DNA from 2 places in the Xenorhabdus griffiniae genome. Region 1 is predicted to be linked to the other one. Evidence: predicted binding sites of a transcription regulator. Region 1 holds the regulator's gene; the other holds the start of a gene.
The links. The regulator LexA, encoded in region 1, represses DNA repair genes until DNA is damaged. The targets are predictions, from matches to a motif close to TNCTGTATGTACATACAGNA.
Positions count from the first base shown of each region.

Region 2: the regulator LexA is predicted to act here: its motif matches at 5,911-5,930, upstream of WDV75_RS11175 (metal-dependent hydrolase).

Region 1 is NZ_CP147737.1:3,829,634-3,837,590, reverse strand. Features, by position in the region: gene pgi (glucose-6-phosphate isomerase) at 1-131, shown strand, start outside; gene ubiC (chorismate lyase) at 412-918, shown strand; gene ubiA (4-hydroxybenzoate octaprenyltransferase) at 966-1,820, shown strand; gene plsB (glycerol-3-phosphate 1-O-acyltransferase PlsB) at 1,885-4,353, opposite strand; gene WDV75_RS17145 (diacylglycerol kinase) at 4,491-4,862, shown strand; gene lexA (transcriptional repressor LexA) at 4,981-5,595, shown strand; gene zur (zinc uptake transcriptional repressor Zur) at 5,744-6,256, opposite strand; gene WDV75_RS17130 (DUF1266 domain-containing protein) at 6,670-7,824, shown strand; gene WDV75_RS17125 (hypothetical protein) at 7,887-7,957, shown strand, end outside.
Region 2 is NZ_CP147737.1:2,621,788-2,629,744, reverse strand. Features, by position in the region: gene WDV75_RS11205 (amino acid adenylation domain-containing protein) at 1-117, shown strand, start outside; gene WDV75_RS11200 (VOC family protein) at 274-651, shown strand; gene WDV75_RS11195 (cation:proton antiporter) at 1,072-2,388, shown strand; partial or broken gene WDV75_RS11190 (IS1 family transposase) at 2,569-2,861, shown strand; gene WDV75_RS11185 (hypothetical protein) at 2,854-3,264, shown strand; gene WDV75_RS11180 (L-cystine transporter) at 3,520-4,911, opposite strand; gene WDV75_RS11175 (metal-dependent hydrolase) at 5,288-5,881, opposite strand; gene hxpB (hexitol phosphatase HxpB) at 6,064-6,729, opposite strand; gene WDV75_RS11165 (YniB family protein) at 6,937-7,494, shown strand; gene WDV75_RS11160 (fructosamine kinase family protein) at 7,609-7,957, opposite strand, start outside.

The DNA of each region.
Region 1 (7,957 bases):
ATCAATGGGGCGTAGAATTGGGCAAGCAATTGGCGAACCGTATCTTGCCTGAGCTGCACGATGCAGAAGCTGTAACTAGCCATGACAGCTCTACAAATGGCCTGATTAACCAATTCAAAGCATGGCGTTAATCTGAACTACCTATTATCTATACGTATTAAACTTCAAGTTGCAATTTACGACACTATGAAACCTGATTTTTCCCCGCGAAGCGGGGAGAAATCACACGCATCTTGAAGTTAGATTGGGATAATCTCTTATCACCTTAATAACAGTTATTAAGGTGAGTTTTTTTGTGAATTACATAATTTGTTATCAACTTTTAATTTTATTGGTCTGCAACATGATATCCTCACTCCCCATTCGTTGTGCTGTCGGGGAAATTGCTATTCTCCGCAATGGGAAAATAACATGGTAGATGACACAATATTAACTTCACCCTCCATTTACTGGTTATCGCCAGATGAGACTGACCACATTCCTGAATCTGTTTTCGATTGGCTGATGGAAGCCGGCTCAATGACACGTCGTTTTGAACAATATTGTCAGAATGTATCGGTGATGCCTTTTCAGGAAGGTTTTATCACTCCGGAAGCGTTAAATAATGAAAGTAAGCACTTACCTATAAGTGAAAAATACTGGTTACGTGAAACTGTTTTGTATGGGGATAACATCCCGTGGCTTTTAGGGCGTACAATTATTCCAGTGGAAACACTCACAGGCCCAGATAAAAAATTGGTTGATATCGGAACTGTGCCACTTGGACGTTATCTTTTTAGTGGTAATAATTTAACGCGGGATTATATTCAAATAGGTCGGCAGGGGGATCGCTGGGCACGCCGTTCCTTGTTGAGGCTGTCAGGCAAGCCACTGTTGCTCACAGAGACTTTTTTACCGAATTCACCTGTATATAAATAGAATTAAGATCAACAGAACTAAAGGGGAGAAATAGATTGAAGGTTAGTATGACGCGAGATAAATGGCGTGCTTATTGCCGTTTAATGCGTATTGATAAACCTATTGGCGCATTATTACTATTATGGCCAACCTATTGGGCATTGTGGATCGCCGCAAAAGGCATACCAGATTGGCACATAGGGTTAATATTTACTCTTGGTGTGTTTTTCATGCGTGCTGCGGGATGTTGCATTAATGACTTCGCAGACAGAAAATTTGATGGGTATGTAGAACGGACAAAATCTCGTCCTCTTCCCAGTGGCGATATTACCGAAAAAGAAAGCAAAATCTTGTTTGCCACACTGGTACTCATTTCTTTCGCACTGGTTTTAACACTGAATAAAATGACGATTGCATTGTCGGTCGTTGGTCTGGCATTGGCGTGTGTTTACCCTTTTGTCAAACGCGTTAGTCACTTGCCACAAGTTGTGTTAGGTGCGGCTTACGGCTGGTCAATTCCGATGGCCTTTGCCGCAGTTAGTGAATCCTTACCCTTGGAATGCTGGCTGTTATTTTTAGCCAATATCATTTGGTCTGTAATTTACGATACGCAGTATGCCATGGTTGATCGTGACGATGACCTGAAAATCGGCGTGAAATCGACCGCCGTACTTTTCGGACGCTTTGATAAACTGATCATTGGCATTCTGCAATTCATCATGCTGGGCATTTTGGTCTTCGTTGGCGGGATGGTGAATCTGGGCGGGATCTATTATTGGACGGTATTGCTGGTAACAGCATTATTCATTTATCAGCAAAAATTGATCACAAATCGGGAAAGGTCTGCCTGTTTTCACGCTTTTATGAACAATAACTACGTTGGTTTAGTTCTGTTCCTCGGCATCTTTTTTAGCTATGTCTAATAGGGTGTAGCGTTTAGATAACGGGCGGATTACCGCCCGTTATCTTCTGACCAGCGTGGTGTCGTTATTGCTGATCTTGTGTTACCTGTACAGGTTCATTTTGTTCTGGTGGCATACTGACACTTTCAATCGTCAAACGAATTTCAGGTGACATCAGCTCACTCAATACATGATAGAGTTCTTGAGCACTGGTGGTAATCATATCGCCGCTGTCTTGAATATAACCTTCTTCACGCAACGTATTGACTGAACAGGCAAAAACAGCCTTGTCAAAGAACTCCGGCGCATTGATGCCATGCAGCACTGACAGACGTTGTGCCAGCATCCGGCTCTCTTTTTCCAGTACACCACGGCTAATTTCAGGTGTGGCATTCAACAAAGAGAGCGTAATGGCATAACGTTGCAGCGTTTCCCTGATGCCGGCTGCCAGCAATTGCAGCGGGCGAATACGCGCAGGATTTAGCACCAGCATTCCTTGCTCTTTGTTGCAGATAAGGCATTGGCGTGCCAGCTCATCAATCAAGGTATTGACAACCTCCGGAAGCGTTTCCTTGCTGTAACGCATGAAAAGTTCCTGCTTGATCAGCGGATAAATCAGCGCTACTTGTCTGAGCAATTCACTACGGCTAATGCGGCGGTGATGCATAATAATACTGGTGATCAGGGAAGGCAGGATCAATAAGTGCTGGATATTATTACGATAATAAGTCATCAATACCGCGCTTTCACGTGGCAGGATAATAATATCTCCCAGACTATCTTTCTCGACCTCAAACTTATCCATCATAAGAGCGTGATCTAGCAACTCTTCTGCGGTTTGGTTTGGCACCGTGATATCGTCAGTGTAAGGCACATTACGCAATAATTGCAGATAGCAATCCAACTGCTCAATAAGCTGTTCACGGGTCAGCGCTCGCTGGCGTGATGACAATAACGCCGTAGTGCATAAATTAATAGCATTGGCAGCGGCAGCATTATTGATATTGACCATAATATTGTCAGCCAGTTTACTGACTGTTGGTGTCAGCCATGTTGGACGCTGAGATTCGATTGGATCAATGGAGTCACGCCACTCAGGTACATGCTGATTCAGGTATTGTGTCAACGGGATCGGTTCACCAAAATTCACGTAACCTTGTCCCAGATTACGTAATTTGCGCAACCCGCGCACCATCTGGAAAAAGCCTTCTTTTTCCTTGGTTGCACCGCGCAGCTCTTTGGCATACGTTGCCACTTCCATCACATGCTCATAACCGATGTAGATCGGTACAATCGTGATGGGACGAGATTCCCCTCGTAGCATGGCTTGCAAGGTCATGGAGAGCGTCCCTGTTTTGGGATCAAGCAAACGACCAGTACGGGAACGTCCTCCTTCGACAAAGTATTCAACTGAATAACCACGGGTAAACAACTCGCCGAGATATTCACGAAAGAGGGTTGAATAGAGCTTATTACCTTTAAACGTACGGCGGATAAAGAACGCACCGAGACGACGGAATATCGGACCGGCAGGCCAGAAATTCAGGTTAATGCCCGCAGCAATGTGTGGTGGAACTAGCCCTTGGTGATAGAGCACATAAGAGAGCAAAAGGTAGTCCATATGGCTGCGGTGGCATGGAACATAAACCAGTTCATGGCCATCCTGCGCCAACTGGCGAACTCGTTCGGCGTTATGAACATTAATGCCTTGATACAAACGGTTCCAGGTCCAGCTTAAAACCCGATCAGTCAAGCGTACGGTTTCATAGGAGAAATTTGCGGCAATCTCTTCCAACATATTGATGGCATTCTGTTTTGCCTTTTCGGGAGAGATTTTCTTGCTACGGGCTTCATCAGCAATCGCTTTTTCTATTGCTTTTGAGGTCAATAACTTGTTGAACAGATCCTGTCTGGCAGGTAAACGAGGCCCAACGGCCGCAAGACGTTGGCGGGAATAGTGCATCCGAGCTACACGGGCGAGTTTATTGGCGATGATATTATCTGTACCATGCTCATCGGCCATATGACGTAAAGACACCGGTGTGGAGAAACGGACAAAACTATCCCGTCCAAGCCATAAGATGGCAAAAAACTTCTGCACGCCATTTAGCAAGCGTAATTGTGGCGTGGTATGTCCTTCTTGCCCTTCGCGTCCCGGGGAACGACCAAACATGACGGAAACAGGCACCATCTGAATATCCAGATCAGGATTATTGTGGTGCAAGTCCAGATAGGAGTGAAAAATTCTCACAGATTCATGTTTTGGTGCATAACAACGGAACACACGTGGACCGTTATCGATAAAGACACAGCTGGGAAGCTGTGTATCACTAATTTCCAAAGGATTCAACGGATCAGGCAGATCTTGCGCCAGACATTGTTGACGCAGAGTCAATAAGTCTGTTTTTGAGTGATACGGCAGTATATACAAAATAGGCCGAGTCGTATCAAGACGCAGCTCCGCAATAGGATCCGTAGGGATTAATTTACTTTTTACTAATAATTTTAGTGGTAAATTCAATAACTTATAATATATTTTACGCCAACCTGACATAACTGCTTTAAGCCTCTTGTTAGCAACGCATCGCAAGGATACCAGAAACAGATTTTGAGATCTGTGGAAATAAGACAATAATAAGAGCTAAAAGTTATATAACCATATAATCATTAAGTTCATTAAAGAAAATTTTTATGGCAAATCAATCAACAGGTTTAAGCCGTATCATTAAAGCGGCTGGGTATTCGATGAAAGGAATCAGGGCTGCATGGCAAAATGAAGCGGCATTTCGGCAGGAGGCAATTGCGGCCATACTTGCGATCATCGTTGCATTTTCTTTAGATTTTAGCTTGCATGAGAGACTCTTCCTGATTGGCTCTGTTATGCTGGTGGTCATTGTCGAAATCCTCAATAGTGCCATAGAAGCAGTCGTCGATCGTATCGGTAGTGAATATCATGAATTATCAGGTCGAGCGAAAGATATGGGATCGGCGGCGGTATTGCTCACCCTGCTTTTGGCGTTGTTTATTTGGGGAATGATCTTCTGGTCGCATTTTATGCATTGATGGCGCGTATCTTTTCATCAAATACGTTATTTAGCTGCTTTTACATGCTGACAGGTTCCCAATTCGACTTTACCTGTATATACTCACAGTCTGACTGTATAAACAAACAGGGGGCGAAATGAAAGCATTAACTGCCAGGCAGCAGCAAGTTTATGACTTGGTGCGTGACCATATTTCGCAAACGGGTATGCCACCAACACGTGCTGAAATTGCAGCGCGACTTGGTTTTCGTTCACCTAACGCAGCAGAAGAGCATTTAAAGGCACTTGCGCGTAAAGGGGTGATAGAGATTATCTCTGGTGCATCCAGAGGTATCCGTTTGCTGCTTGAAGAAGCTGAAGGGGCAGGATTGCCGCTGATCGGTCGTGTTGCTGCTGGGGAACCACTGCTGGCGCAGGAACACATCGAAAGCCATTATAAGGTTGATCCTGAATTATTCAAACCAAGCGCTGATTTTCTGTTACGTGTCAGTGGCATGTCCATGAAAGACATTGGGATTATGGACGGAGATTTACTGGCTGTGCATAAAACACAGGATGTTCATAATGGGCAAGTCATTGTAGCGCGTATTGAAGATGAAGTCACAGTAAAACGCTTCAAACAAACAGGAAACAAAATTGAACTGATTGCTGAAAATCCGGAATTTAAACCTATTGTTGTTGATTTGAGCGAGCAGAATTTCACTATTGAAGGATTGGCCGTCGGCGTTATTCGTAGCGGGGACTGGTTCTGATTGTAAAGGCGGATAATTGCAGTTGCCATTCTGGGGCGGTCATTTTTCCTAGAACCCGTTAAACTTAAGTTCAACGGGAGCTTGAAAAATATATGATTATATCAGTTATGACCGCCTCATTGCCCAATTTGGCTGCAAATGTTTTTTCTTATTTCTTTTTATTTTCTTCAACCGAATGATTGTGCTGACATATATCGCGCTCCGTGCAGGATTCAATCTCATGGCAGGAAGAACATAGGCCATGAACTTCTATCACGCTATTTCGTAAATGAAACCCCGTACCTTGCGCTAACTGTTGAATCGCTGATTCAATATTCTTTGCATCCTTTTCGGTCACAGAGCCACAAAATTCACAGATAAACATTGCCGAAGTATGGCATGGTTCTTCAAAATGATGGCAAAGCACATAGCTGTTTGTGGATTCTATCTTGTGAATAAAACCTTGTTCCAGCAGAAACTCTAATCCACGATAAACTGTTGGAGGCTTGGCTTGTGGCTCGACTTCACGCAATAAATCCAGCAAATCATAAGCGCTTATCGCGCCAGGCTGTTCAGTAATCAAACGAAGAATCTCAAGGCGTTGAGGTGTCAAACGAACTCCTCTTGACAGGCAGATTGTTTCAGCCTGTGCCAGTAACTTTTTTTGATTGATAGTTTTCATTACACCTCTCACACCTACCCGATGCTAATGACTTTAATGTTATCATGTTTTTTAACCTGAGAGTGGGATCTAGATGATGTTCGGTTCTCGTCTGATATGTAACATAGCGGTGAAGAAGAGGGGTTAACTTGTCATGATGAGATACTTGAAAATAAAGTTAATCCGTGGATAAGAACAATAAAATGGGCTAAAAAACGGAGAAAATAAAACTGAAAATATTGGATAATATCTGAGGATTTAAATTAATTTATCTGGATAATTATATTGAAAATTAAAATTATATACCAATCTAACTGCAATATGCGTGTAATTTATTCCCGCGAAGCGGGGGAATCAGGTTCCATATCGTGTTGTAAATTGCAACTTGAAGTTTAATGCGTATAAATACATCTTACTTAATTCATGGACTAAAAATGAAAGAATTATTGCAAAACCACCCGAATAATAGAAGATTTCCTGTGAATGGTTTTAGGATAATCAAAAATATCCTCAAGGAAAGAAAAGGCGTGGCATTTCTCAAGCCTATTCAGGTAATTGGCTTAAGTGCTCTTTGGATTGCAACACTTTTTTTAGGGGTATTATCGGTCGGCATAACGATACTGATCTTTGATGCTAATAACGTACCTTCAAAGGGATATATACTTTGGGCTAGCATGATTGGCTTGAGCTTACTTGGTATATATCTCTCCACTTATACTTTCCAACGTATCAAAAATCTCCCTATTACCGAACAAAAACGTTATTACTTACAGGCAAAGTATTCTGTTTTACCGGAAGAAAAGCGTCAGGCATTGCGTTTGCATATCGTTAACTGTTATTACGAGGGTTTTTGGACAGAAACATTAGAACATTACCCTTTAAAAAGCCGAGTTTCTCACGATAATTACCAATACCGTATCTTGCCCTTATCTGATGCAGAGCCTCATCAGTCCCAAGTCTACGCAGATTGGGGAATACTTAATGAAAAAGATTATTGGAAAGTAGTGCATGATTTATGGGCAGGAATACACTCAGAACGCTTTGCAGTTGATGCGGTTTTTACTGATGGCGAAATGTTTAAAATACTTGGCAGTTTAATTGAAGAGCCAGAAGAATATGTACAACAATGTTCTCGCTCAATTAATGGACGCCCGCCCGCTTTACTTTGGGGATTCGATCTCTGGCGCGCGATTGTTTTGAGCCGAAATTGTTTTGCAGCGGGCTATATTAGTGAAGAAACGGCGTGGAAAAATATACTAAAAACAGCTGATTATGTTTATGAAATTTTTGGCAGCTTCGATGAATTCTATACGAATTATCGGTTAGGTAATGCCTATTGGAGTCGGGATTTTGACACAGCGAAAGGACGCCTGAAAGCGTTTTTGTTTTACAAGGAACATTGTGACTGGCCGATGGCTCAATTACCCTGGCCAAACCCGAAAGGTATCTTTATGGAGCAATATATGAAAGAGGGTTTTGCTGATGTGGTCAATTCTATGTTACGCGATCAACAAATGGAAGATCCACTCGACGACGATGAAGTCATGGATGAGGAATATAGCCATACTGAAATCCGCGTTTTGCACTAACAGCCTGATGTATACTATATGGTACCAAGGGACAATGACAAAAAAGTAATATAAGTACAAACATGGCAATATATGAATTAACACAGGATACGTTAATCGAAGTTAAAATGACTTCATTTGAGGCAGAGAAGCT
Region 2 (7,957 bases), 1.2 Mb from region 1:
ATGTTGCCTGATTTTACAGCAAGCGTTGTGGAATTTCCGATGAATAAAAACGGAAAGTTGGACTTAAATCAGATTGGATGGGGTAAAGATGACATAAATGACAATAGTGTAATTTAAACTTATAGTGATTATATCGATCAGATATTACATTAAGATTATCCCTGTTCTATTTTCATCATCAATTTATAGAGTGGAGTAATTAATTGCGGTTTTTGCTGGCCTCTAATAAAATAAATTTTGATATCTGTAAAAATAGAACATGGGGGAGTAAAAATGATTGGTTATATCACATTGGGTACGAATGATTTTTCCCGTGCAGCCGCATTCTACGATGAGCTGCTTGCCGAATTCGGTGCCCAGCGTGTCATGGAAACACCGGCTTTTATCGCCTGGGGCCCGAATTTTAACATGACGAATTTGTGCATTATTAAGCCCTTTGATGGCAATCCGGCAACGGTGAGTAATGGGGGAATGATCGCGCTCAATATTGATAGTCAGGAGAAGGTCGATAAAGTGTATAACAAAGCAATTGCTCTTGGAGCAACGGATGAAGGAAAACCGGGACCTCGTGGCGAGCATGGTTTTTATGCCGCCTATTTTAGAGATCTCGACGGTAATAAATTGAATGTCTTCTGTATGTTACAGGGATAATCTCTCTTACTAAGATGCACACAGGCAACTATAATAAAGTTGCCTGAGATAATTAACTTAAAAGTAATCAATTATTATTTATCCTTAGTCATCATAATTGAAATATATTAAGGTACTCCCCAATATACTTTTTTAATGGCTAAGTTAAGTTTATTAGGAAGAAAGAAATATTTAATAAATATCAGAGATAATTGTATAGATAAATAGTGATAACGATATAAATAATCTAAATGTGGCGTGCATTTTAAATGCCAAATTAATTTTATTTATTGTGTGTGGCTCTGTTTATTAAAAAAGAGAGGCGAATAATTACAGTTACAAGCGCTGGCTGGGTTTCTATATGTCTTCAATAATGGTTTATTTATGAATGAATGGCCTTGGGTCTTTCATTCCATTTAACATTAAATGGAATTTATTGATATGAATGAAAAAAGTAATACGCTCATTGACACATTGGTCAATGAGGGGGCGTCGGTTGTTCCTTCTTCAGCTGAAGATATTTTATTTAGATTGCTCTATCAGTTAATTATTATTTTTATTGTTACACGACTCTTTGTTTGGATTAGCCGCTCTTTTTTAGGGCAAACCGCCGTTGCAGGAGAAATATTAGCAGGTCTGGTTTTAGGACCAAGTGTGGCGGGCGCATTCTTTCCGGAACTGATGGGAAGTATTTTTCCAAAAGAAAGTTCAACGATTTTTATCGGTATTGCCCAGATTGGACTTATTTTATTGATGTTTGAAATAGGGCTTGAATTTGAATTCGGAGAGAAACTAAAGAAGAGTCGATTTTCGGTCGCTGTAATAAGCATTGCGGGTGTTGTTTTGCCTTTTACGGTGGGTTTCTTTTCTGCTGAATGGATATGGAACTCGATTGCAGCGTCTCGTCCCGATAAAACAGCTTTCCAATTATTTTTTGCTTTAGCACTATCGATTACGGCTATTCCTGTGCTGGGAAGGATTTTTATGGAGTTGGGATTGGCTCACACGCGAACAGCCGCTTTAATCATCGGAGCCGCCGCAATTGATGATATCATCGGCTGGATATTGTTGGGCGCTATACTGACGCTCTTTGTCTCCAATTATCAGTTTGATCAATTTATGTTTAACATGTTTGGCATAGTTATTTATATCATACTGATATTTTTGATTGTCAGACCACTTCTGCGTCGTTGGCTTTCTTCGAGGTTAAAAAAAGAAAAACGGCTCAGTCATCCCGTTATGGCTTACATGATCATTGTTCTGTTTTTATCTGCCTCTGTAACAAGTTACCTTGGGATCTTTGCTCTAATCGGTAGCTTTGTTATTGGTATCATATTACATGACAATAGAGAGTTTGTTGTACGTTGGAAAGAAAGCATTGGTAGCTTGGTACATGTATTTTTTCTCCCTATATTTTTTACGTACACAGGACTTCGTACAGACATTGGTAGCCTGAACGGTTCCGATGAATGGATGATATGTCTATTGGTCTGTTTAGTGGCATTTGCGACAAAGTTTGGCGGAACCTACATTGCAAGTAGATTATTAGGTGAAAATCGTCGTATTGCGGCAACTATTGGTGTTTCAATGAACACAAGAGCGCTTATGGAACTTATTGTTCTCAATATTGGTTATGATTTGGGAATTTTACCGCCTAATATTTTTACCATGCTCGTTATTATGGCTATTTTGAGTACGTTTATTACAACGCCTTTGATCCGTTGGTTTATGGGGGAGACAAAAAGTATAAGGAATTAAGCTGTGATTATTTAATTTCAGGTCTAAATAGTTTTTAAAAATGGTAGGGGAATCAAAGAATCATGGTTCCCCTCCTCTTTGCAACATTTATTTTTGATGAATTTTTGGCTTGATCCGGATTTAAAGGGGCATGCACCCAATAATTAGATGTTGTGGTAAGATCCCCGTTTTTTATGGTAGGTGAGATATGGCGAAAGACATGGAAAAGGCAGCAGTAGTCATCAGTGTTATCACTGCTACGCCTGCCATAAAACCTTTCAATTAAATTACACCTATCAAGCCTGCAACCCCGGAGTAAAAGCACAGATCGTTAATATGGTGATAAATAATGGGGTCGTTTGTCGGTAACAAGAAAAACCCACGTTGGCTCTGGTATGCTTGGGATTCTGAACGAAAAACTGTTATCGCGCATGTATGGCTATTCCAAATCCGAAGAGATGCACGACAAAGTCATCGGAACGTTCATTGAGTGAGAATACTATCTTGCCGGATGATCTAATTTTTGGAAGCATGACCGTTTTCCTTTCTAATTATTGGAAGGACGATGTTGACTCAGTGATAATACGTCACCGCAGAGCGAATGATTCTAGTAAAGAAGAACATATGCGTTTAGATAATGTTGGTATGTTTGAAGCACATAGATTTGTCATGAATATTGTTTATGATGTAAGCTTCTTTTTTCCTGATTTCGATTATTGGTGGATAATGTTAACGACAAAAAATCTGCGTGTATATACAATAAAAAGTAATTTCTATTGTAATATCTCCCCAAACGATAATGGGGATGTGTTGCTAACACTTAGTAGTGATACCATGTATCTTTATGTAGAATTGTCATATTCTACTAATTGTTTGCAGTCTATTTATGAATTATGAGTTTAGTTAATAAATACTTCAGTAATAGTGTTAATTTTTATTTAAAAATCGTTATATACACATTAAACTTCAAGTTGTAATTGACAACACGCTATGAAACCTGATTTCTTCCCACTTCACGGGAAGAAACCACACGCATCTTGAAGTTAGATTGGTATATTAAAACTAAAAATCAAACAAGCTAACGAATAAGGCAGTTAATATACCTGCCTTATTCGATAAAAATATATTATATTTACTAATTCTTATTTTGAATTAAGATTGATTTAATACCACGTCTTCGTCTTGTTCAAATACTTCTTTATTCGTTTTTCTCATCAATTGACTGGTGATAGTCCCTGCTGTCATAGCGCCATTAACATTTAATGCTGTACGTCCCATATCAATCAGAGGCTCAACAGAAATAAGCAGTGCCACTAAGGTGACAGGTAAGCCCATAGCAGGTAAAACAATCAATGCAGCAAATGTTGCACCACCACCAACACCAGCAACCCCCGCAGAGCTGATAGTCACAATTCCCACAAGCGTTGCAATCCACAATGGATCAAAGGGATCAATGCCTACAGTTGGCGCTACCATCACTGCCAACATAGCTGGATAAATGCCAGCACAGCCATTTTGCCCAATAGTCGCGCCAAAAGAAGCGGAGAAGCTGGCAATAGACTCAGGTACACCGAGGCGACGAGTTTGTGTTTCGACATTCAAGGGAATACTTGCAGCGCTTGAACGACTGGTAAATGCAAATGTCAGTACAGGACCTGCTTTTTTAAAGAATTTCAGAGGATTGATACCCGTGAATGCCAAAAGTCCGCCATGTACTACAAACATCAGACCAAGGGCAATGTAGGAAGCCACAACAAAACTACCTAATTGAGTAATGTCATGGATATTGGAGCTGGCGACAACTTTGGTCATTAAGGCCATTACACCGTATGGAGTGAGGCACATAACTAACCTGACCAGTTTCATTGCCCATGCTTGCAGAGTATCAATGGCAACGAGAGCCAGTTTACCGCGTTCCTGATTATCTTTAATCATTTGTAGCGCAGCGATGCCTAAAAATGCCGCAAAAATTACCACACTAATAATAGAAGTAGGGCGTGCTCCCGTCAGGTCAGCAAAAGGATTTTTAGGGATAAAGGAGAGAATGATTTGAGGCACACTCATATCTGCAACTTTGCCAATATAATTGTTTTCAATTGCTAATAAACGTGCAGTTTCTTGCGTGCCTTGAATGAGTCCTGCTGCACTTAGCCCAAATAAATTGGCAATGACAATACCGATTAAAGCGGAAATTGCTGTAGTGAACAATAATGTACCAATGGTGAAGAAGCTGATCCTTCCTAAGGAAGATGCTTTGTGTAAGCGGGTAACGGCGCTTAGGATCGAAGCAAAAACCAATGGCATGATAACCATTTGTAGCAGTTGTACATAACCATTACCTACAATATTGAACCATTTAATTGACTCTTTTACGGTAAGATTATCTGCTCCATAAATGATGTTTAGTGCCAGTCCAAAAACGACGCCCACGACTAGAGCCACAAGAACTTTTTTGGATAAGCTCCATTTATTTGAGTTCGTTTTTGCTAATAGAATAAGCAGTGCTACAAAAACGAGCACGTTGATGATGAGTGGTAAATCCATCTCTAGTCTCCAAAAATTATATACTCTTTCTATTTCGAGCTGCGGTATGTAGTTTGGAATATAGATTTATTCCAATTTGAATCTATCGCCTACGTACCCTGAAATGCTTAAAGTGAAATATTATCAGTATAAGAAGTTACTTCCTTATAATTAAATGGAATTTAATATAATTATTTTTCACTAGCTAGTGAAATTGATTATATATCTTAATCTATCGGTGTTGGTTTATTGCTCAATTGCAACTGTTAACTTTGTATCTTACTGAGTTAAAGGTTTTTGTAAGGTGACAGGAAGTGAATAAAAATGATTGATATTTTGCAGGCAACCCCATTTTAAAATGGGGTTGCGGTATTTGCTGTATGTGAATATTGAGCAGTTATTTGTAGAGATTCTGTAGCTTATCGATAGGTAATTTATCAAACTGTATTTTGTTAAATTGTAAGCTGTCGAAATAGCGTGCGAATGAGAAATCGATGTGTTGTGGAAGGATAATAGCGATAACTACTATCAGTACGGCAATAAAACGTTCGGCTTTTTTACGTTCCTTACCTCTAAGAATAGGTAAGCAAAAACGTATTCTTAGCGGCCATAACAGTGGGATACCAGCGGGAGTAAGCATATCAGCAATAAGATGACTGATATAACCGATAACCATTGCATGGACAAAGTCAGTTGGAATGGGCCAACTAGACGGTATTTCAGTCTGGAATAGGGTAACCCCCACAAGCAGTGCTAATAAACTATGTGTAAATCCACGATGCCCACATAATCGCGCGATTGGAATGGATATAAAGCGGAACAATCTGCCTAAGGTTGAACTTGGATGGTCGATATCTGGTAACAATGAAGCCAGAAGTACGCCGGGAAGCATGTGTAACCAGTCTCCCTGTGCTATTTCTGGTGTGATTTCTAGCTGGTGAGCCAATACAAGGCTGGCAACGGAAAAAAGAAGATGCCCTTCTGCTGTCATAACGATTTATACTAATTATTTATGCTGATTGCTGTTTATACATACAGTGAGGCAGTATAGAGGGTTTTGTCTGAGGAAGATAGAGGGTAACCAGGAAAATTTTGAAACTGTGTCTTGGTTGGTTGAGGAGACAGCTGATATTTGCGCTGCCTTATACGAGAAATAGGGCAGCGCAGTGGCTATTAAGTAATATTTTCTATTGTTAATTTTTCCAGCGAATTCAGTTTAACGTCAGCCAATGACCAGCGGGGATCATCAAAATGGTGGGAGGCGGGGACGACGATTGAGCGCATTCTTGCTGCTTTGGTTGCGATCATACCGTTGAATGAGTCTTCTAATGTAAGACAGTTAGTTGGGTTGACTCCAAGTTGACTGGCTGCCAGCAAATAAACTTCGGGATGTGGTTTACTGTAAGGTAAGTGTGCAGCAGAAACGACAACATCAAAGTAGTGTCGTAGGTTAAACAATTCGAGCACTTTTTTGATCATCTCATAGGGTGAGGCGGAGGCCAGACCAATTTTTAACCCACGTTCGCGACAGAGATTTAAAGCATGTTCTACTCCAGGCAGTAAGGGACGGTTTTTTTCAACTGACTGAACTACGTAATCGATGATACGTTGTTCAACTTCACTTTTAGAGGCACCTTGCCAGGGTGATGCTTGATACCATAACTCAACAACGTGATCGATTCGTAATCCCAATGTGTCAGGTAGGTTTTTGGCTAAATTTAAATCCAGTCCTAGTTCACTGAATACGCTTTTTTCTCCCTGTGCCCAATAAGGTTCAGAATCAATCAGTAAACCATCCATATCAAAAATAGCAGCTTCCATAGATAAACAAAATGACATCTCAAATCTCTCCGCGATGATAACAGTGATTAAAGAAGTTTGATTGTAACAATTCCAATAAATTAAATCTCGTTATGGGTGATAGCAAAGAAAGAGATAGTTTCATCAGTAAAGTAAGAGATTGACTCCGTAAATAGGATTAAAGTTGGTTCTTTATGAGCTATCATTGACTAAAAAATAAAATTATTTATGCCAATGGAGAATGTCATGACGTATCAACAAGCCAGATATATTGCTATCGCTAAGCGAATTTTGGGCTGGATTATTTTTGTCCCCTCCCTGTTGTCAACTTTTGTCTCAGTGATTAATCTAGCCGCAGGGCAGCATGGTGTTAAAGGTGACGGTATTGGAGGTGGTGGAGTTAATGCTGTCTTGAATGATTTTCTTCAGATGATGACAGAAATGATTAAATTCAATACACCATTTTTGGATTTTTTCTGGAAGCATTCTCCAACCCCTGAGCGTGTTGCTGGCATAACTGGGGAGAATATCAGCTTTTTTGTCATTTATATGCTGATGTTTGTGGGGCTGGCAATGAGTGCATCTGGATTGAGAATGTATCGTCAATTTAAATTCGTCAAAGAACGTATTGAAGATCAAATGGTCTTTGAACACGCGCAGGAGAGTGGAATAACTAAGGAACAATTGGAAGCTAAAATTGCGTTCCCCTCTCATTCTTTATTTAGCCAGATTTTTATCCTTTACATATCACCAATCATTATCGGTGTAATTGCGTACTTCTTATTTAAATTTTTAGGATGGTAATGCGATAGTTAATAACACGGCAAGGATGCTCAATGTCACGTTGGGGTTAATATAATAAATTTTATCTTTTTTTGAATCATTGGACTATTATCAATAATTAAATATTAAGTTCTCTTATGTCTGCTCAGATAAAATTTTATCAATTATCTTTTGGATTAGAATAAAATTCTCTCCTCCGAAAAGATTGCATCTATTTAACAAATAGTAAAGTTGGTAAATGGGTTGACGTTCAAGAAAATCTTTAGGCAATGGCCAAATACTTTGGTAACCATCAAATATTTGCAAAGGAAGATCTGGGTAAAGTGGCAGCATCGCCAGATCGCATTCGCGATCTCCCCAATAGCAGGCAGGATCAAAAGTGACGGCACAATTATCGTTCAATGATGCACAGTTCATGGGCCATAGATCGCCATGCAGGAGAGAGGGTTGAGGGTGATGATTGTGCAGTCTATCGCTGATTACT